2 regions of the Paenibacillus sp. J31R120 genome follow, and region 2 is predicted to be linked to the other one. Evidence: predicted binding sites of a transcription regulator. Region 2 holds the regulator's gene; the other holds the start of a gene.
What was found. Region 2 encodes LexA, which represses DNA repair genes until DNA is damaged. Its sites were predicted from a motif close to CGAACATATGTTCG; they were not measured.
Positions count from the first base shown of each region.

Region 1 (3,153 bases), on a different contig from region 2:
CTGCACTTATCTTTATCATTGCAGCGAGCACGGATGGTCTGGACGGTTATATTGCGCGCAAGAACAAAATCGTGACGAATCTTGGCAAGCTGCTTGACCCGCTGGCCGATAAGCTGCTGGTAGCAGCTGTGCTAATCTCGCTTGTAGAGATGGACAAGCTGAACGCGCTGATCGCCATCGTTATTATTAGCCGAGAGTTTGCTGTGACCGGCTTGCGTCAAATCGCATTGCTGGAAGGCTCCGTCATGGCCGCAAGTGCCTGGGGCAAATGGAAGACAGCCATTCAGATCACAATGATTATTGCGCTCTTGATCAACAATTTCCCGTTTGCGCTGATCGATTTTCCGTTCGATTTGATTGCAAGCTGGGCGGCTGCCATTATAACGGTCTATTCCGGCATTGATTATTTTGTGAAGAACAAGCATCTTATACCGGTTGAATAACCTGGTCTGGTTCGCTGTTTTCGGGCGAACAGGTTTAAGTCGAAAGAGAGCACTTTCCCATACCCGGGAGAGTGCTCTTCCTATCATGATTCATATCAGCCGCACGGCTGGAGAAGGGGGCAACGATGAAGGCGGAGATTATTGCGGTGGGGACGGAGCTGCTCCTTGGACAAATTGTAAATACGAATGCGCAGGCGATATCCCAGAAGCTCGCCGAGCTTGGCATTGATGTTTATTTCCAGACGGTGGTCGGGGATAATGCCGGCCGGTTAAGGCAGGCGATTGAAATCGGACGTGGACGCGCCGATCTGCTGTTGTTCACAGGAGGCCTGGGACCGACCCAGGACGATCTGACGAAAGATGTGCTGGCACAATACTTGAATCGCAATCTGATCATCCATGAGCCATCTATGGCTGTTATAGAAGAGATGTTCTCATCCAGAGGGATGGCGATGGTCGAGAGCAACCGCAGGCAAGCGCATATGATCGAAGGAAGCGAGCCGCTTCATAATTCGACCGGACTTGCGGTTGGGAACGCCCTGGAAGCGGACGGTACCCTGTATGTGCTGCTTCCCGGTCCGCCAAGAGAGATGAAGCCGATGCTGGAAGGACCGGCTCAGGACTGGATCTGTTCCATGCTGGGCGAGGAGGTGCCGTTGTTCTCGCGTCTGTTGAAGTTCGCCGGAATCGGCGAGTCCAATCTGGAGGCGAAGCTGCTGGACCTGATTGAAGGTCAGGAAGACCCCACCATCGCTCCATATGCGAAGGAAGGCGAGGTGTCGGTACGCGTCTCGACGAAGGCACGGACTTCCGCAGAGGCGGATAAGAAGATTGATGCCACCGTCGATGCGATTAAGGAACGCATCGGGGAGCATCTCTATGCCCAAACGGACATTCCAATCGAAGAGGCGATTATAAGGCTTCTCAGAAGCTCCAGACGCCGTCTGGCAAGCGCTGAGAGCTGCAGCGGCGGATTGTTCGCCGAGCTCGTCACGAACGTGCCTGGCAGCAGCGGAGAGTTCGTAGGAGGCGTTGTCACCTATACGAACGTCATGAAGAACAAGCTGCTCGGAATCCCGATGACCCAGCTTGAAGGCCCGGAGGCACCTGGGGCAATCAGCGAGTCTACGGCAGCTATGATGGCCGAGAACGTCCGGCTGATGTCCGATGCCGACTTCGGCGTTTCGCTGACCGGCGTAGCGGGACCTGCGGAATCGGAAGGCAAGCCTGTCGGACTCGTCTATTTCGCGGTAGCGGAGCGGGGCAAGGATCCGGTGGTCTATACGGCGAAGCTGAGCGGCGGTCGCTCTATGATCCGACTGCGCGCTGTGAAGGCGGCGCTGTACCGGCTCTGGCTTGCCCTGCAAGCATAAAAAGTGAAATTTTTGTTGTCAAATGTCGAGACAGACGATATAATTAGTCCTAATTACCGGAAGAACCGTGGCGAAGATTACTTTGCTGCGGTTTTTTTATGTCTTCTTCGCCGCTGGATGGGAGTGGAGGGGAGGGCGTGAGAACAAAAATTACGAATGTGTGTTCGAAAAAACTATTGGCAACCAGTCCGAAATAAGGTATCATACTAGTATAAATAGTGAAGGATGTGAGTGGGTTGGCGGATCGTCGCGCAGCATTAGATAACGCACTACGTCAAATTGAGAAGCAATTTGGCAAAGGCTCCATTATGAAATTGGGTGAATCGACACACATGCAGGTTGAGACCGTGCCTAGCGGCTCGCTTGCTCTAGATATCGCGCTCGGCATCGGCGGATTGCCGAGAGGCAGGGTAATTGAAGTATACGGACCGGAATCGTCAGGTAAGACGACCGTTGCCCTTCATGCCATTGCAGAAGTACAACGCATCGGCGGACAAGCCGCTTTCATCGACGCGGAGCACGCGCTGGATCCCCTTTATGCCAGCAAGCTGGGCGTCAACATTGACGAATTGCTGCTTTCGCAGCCGGATACGGGCGAGCAAGCCCTTGAGATCGCGGAAGCGCTTGTGCGAAGCGGCGCAGTCGATATTATCGTAATTGACTCCGTTGCGGCGCTCGTGCCGAAGGCGGAGATCGAAGGCGACATGGGTGACTCTCACGTCGGCCTGCAGGCCCGTTTGATGTCGCAAGCGCTTCGGAAGCTGTCCGGCGCTATCTCGAAGTCGAAGACGATCGCTATCTTTATCAACCAGTTGCGTGAGAAGGTCGGCGTCATGTTCGGCAATCCGGAGACGACACCGGGCGGACGCGCACTTAAGTTCTATTCCAGCGTGCGTCTGGACGTACGTCGCATCGAGACGCTGAAACAAGGCAATGATATGGTCGGCAACCGTACCCGTATCAAGGTCGTGAAGAACAAGGTTGCGCCTCCGTTCAAGCAAGCCGAGATCGACATCATGTACGGTGAAGGCATCTCCAGGGAAGGCAGCTTGATTGATATCGGCGTAGAGCAGGATATTGTTCAGAAGAGCGGCGCCTGGTTCTCGTATAGCGGTGAACGTCTAGGCCAAGGACGTGAGAATGCCAAGCAATTTTTGAAAGATAACAAAGAGCTTGCGGCTGCAATCGAGAAGCAAATCCGGGAGGCCAGCAACCTGTCCGCAACCGCTACGCCAGCTAATTTCTCCGCTGATGAAGATGAGGACGATCTGGATTTCGACGAAGAATAATTGTATCGCGTTCGCCGCTCTCCATGGGGAGCGGCGACGTTTTTGTAT
Region 1 covers NZ_JBWDNN010000001.1:946,149-949,301, forward strand. Annotated here, with positions in the region: gene pgsA (CDP-diacylglycerol--glycerol-3-phosphate 3-phosphatidyltransferase) at 1-443, shown strand, start outside; gene AC0YNW_RS04375 (competence/damage-inducible protein A) at 569-1,816, shown strand; gene recA (recombinase RecA) at 2,053-3,105, shown strand.
Region 1: recA (recombinase RecA) is a predicted target of LexA. The motif match lies at 1,970-1,983, and genes of this name have one in related genera.

Region 2 (3,153 bases):
TTTTCAATAGGAGCGGGCGAAACGATTGCCATTGTCGGGGACAACGGAGCGGGCAAGAGCACGCTGGCCAAATGCTTGCTTGGATTATACGCTCCGGACAAAGGCTCCATTGCAGTTGACGGGATAGCGTATGCGCATCTAACTTCCGACAGCCTTCGAAGCCGCATGAGCGCGATCTTTCAAGACTTTGTCCAGTTTCCCTTTCCCGTATGGGAGAATATTGGTTTAGGAGCAATCAGCGACCTGAGCAACCGGGACAAGCTTCAGACATCCAGCGAAGAAGCGAATACCGCTTCCTTTATCGATAAGCTGCCCCAGGGATGGGATACTGTCCTTGGTGTTCAATTCGACGGCGGCCATGAGCTGTCCTATGGTCAATGGCAGCGTATCGCGCTGAATCGGGCTTTCTACCGGGAGTTTGAGCTCATTGTATTGGACGAGCCTACTGCTTCGCTTGATCCCATGACCGAAGCGGCTATCTTTGAGAACCTGATGAAGTTAACGAGTGGCAAAACATCGGTTTTTATTACTCATCGGCTTGGCAGCTGCCGGTTTGCAGATCGTATTCTGGTGCTAAAGGATGGCCGTCTTGTGGAAGAGGGCCATCATGATGCATTAATGAGCCGGAATGGCGAGTACGCTGCGATGTTCCGCAAGCAAGCGGGCTGGTATACGAAGGAATGGGAGGAGCAGGCGCTTGGCGTGTAACCGCCGGTGCTGCTCCTTTTTCAGCTGGCCTCACGTCTTGCGATTAACGGCTGAAAATAGTTAAAAACTTCATGTGACACGAACGTATGTTTTGGATATAATGAGAACATACATTCGTTCAGGCGGTGATTGGCATGGAGAGATTTCTCGGAAAAGTTGTACAGCTCATCTACATCGACAGGAAGAGAAATGTATCGATTCGTGATGTGCGGATTATTTCGGTAAAGGGCAAGCAATTCAAAGCTTATTGCTACTCGGCTGGGGCTATGCGTATCTTTAATGAGGATCATGTGGTGGATGTGGAAGTCTCCAAACAAGCCGGTAAAGCGTAGCAGGAAGAGATACGGGTTAGTTTTGGCAAGACGGAGTCAGACATTGGTCTAGGGTACTTCAACTGAAAAAGGAAACCAAAAGAAAAACCCGCAAACATCGCGGGTTGATTCATTACGCTCGAAGATCCAAGTTTTGACCGAGATTAGGGTCGAGGCTCTTGCCGATCATGTCTGCCAGCTGTTGTCCTTGCTGTTCAGCTTGTCCTTTGGCGATGCTAAGCATCTTGATGCCTACGGATTGGGCCAGCTTTGATTGGCCTAATGCTATCGATAATGCGCCAATATCCAAGTTATACACCTCCTACTAGCTATATCGGCAACTGACCTGTAAGGATGAAGGTACGATTCGGCAGTGTGGTGAACGAAGGGTGGAGGATTTAAGATAATATCTTTTATAATAAAAGGCTGCTGGAATGAATCATTCATTCCAGCAGCCTTCTTCTTGTGTAAATTAGTGAATATCGCGGAACAATCCGATGACCTTGCCGAGAATCGTGACGTTCTTCAGGCGGATTGGCTCCATCGTAGCGTTCTCTGGCTGGAGACGGATATGATCCTTCTCCTTATAGAACGTCTTGACGGTTGCCTCATCATCCTCCGTCATTGCAACAACGATCTCGCCGTTGTTCGCCGTCTGCTGCTGGCGAACGATGACGTAGTCGCCATTATGTATGCCCGCTTCAATCATACTTTCGCCGATAACGTTAAGAATAAAGACCTTGCTGTCCCCCACATAATGGGAAGGAAGGGGGAAATAATCCTCTATGTTCTCCGTAGCCGTAATCGGAATGCCGGCGGTAACCTTGCCCACGATCGGCACTTGCGCGACTGGAAACGGAATGACGTTGTCATTGTCGTCTTGGTTCAGGATCTCGATAGCGCGAGGCTTGGTAGGGTCGCGGCGGATGAAGCCTTTCTTCTCCAGCCTGTCCAGATGGCCGTGAACGGTGGAACTGGACAGCAGACCAACGGCTTCTGCGATTTCCCGAACGGAGGGCGGGTAACCCTTCTCCCGAACTTCCTGCTTGATAAATTCAAGGATCGAATGTTGCCGTTTGGACAGCTTCGACACGTACATCATCTCCATTCTTCTTATTGTGTCAAATTATAACACAGAACCGAAGTTCGTACAAACATAAGTTCTTAAGCACAAAGGTTCGTATTTTAGTATCGAACTTTAGTGTATTCTAGCCAAATTAAAGTAGTTGAGTATATGTAATCAACTGTACCCGCAAAAAGCTAAATTGACGTCTTGTTTGAATAATCGGAAACTTTAACCAAGACTATGCAGCGTTAACAATGGTAGCACTCCGAGAGCGCTGAATTGTAAAAGATCGATGTACCTGATCGCAACATTTCAGCTTGAAACGCTCAAATAGATTGTTAGCCAGCAGTTTGAGCAACATTGATTGAAGAAACGCTATATGTCATGGCTCTCACGCCCTAATGGTGACTACCCCTTCATACTGCCAGAACAGGTCAAATTCGAACTGAGGATGATCGTCGTCGTATGTTGTATCTTGCTGATAACAACGACCTGCCTTGTATTGTCCCAACTTGTTGCTTAGTAGCACAAGAAGACGATACCTTCAATGACCCAATCTTATTCGACGAGGTGTGTCCAATGTTAGCAGGCATATGCTAGGCAAGAAGTTTGGTCCACTTCAGTTTGCCGACATATCCAATAGATTGCAACTCCCAATAGTCGTAGAAATCTTCGTCGCCAAAACCTACATAGCTGACTTTTCGTTCATCTAGATGCTTTAACGTCTGCATGGTAAATGGAAGGATATCACTAGAACTGCCTGTATTGCCTGATCGAAGCATGGCATTGATATGATGATTGACGCCAACAGAGGAGTCGTGCAGATTACCAAAAACGTTTCAACAGACGAATCCAAATCGAGAATAGCATGTTCGGGCAGTGTGGGAACGATGATGTCGAGAATCAGTTCCCTCAGCTTTGGTAGGAATGAATCCTGTGTCATGCCAAAACGGAGCAACTCCTATTGTGATAAGGAAGACGACCGCCTTGCCCATAACGGATTAAGGGATCCTGTCTAGCGATTTATAATGAAAGCTACGCTCACTGCAAAGCAGCCCCAAGACACTA
Region 2 covers NZ_JBWDNN010000003.1:270,489-273,641, reverse strand. Annotated here, with positions in the region: gene AC0YNW_RS13615 (ABC transporter ATP-binding protein) at 1-708, shown strand, start outside; gene AC0YNW_RS13610 (hypothetical protein) at 843-1,040, shown strand; gene AC0YNW_RS13605 (YjfB family protein) at 1,153-1,329, opposite strand; gene lexA (transcriptional repressor LexA) at 1,492-2,112, opposite strand.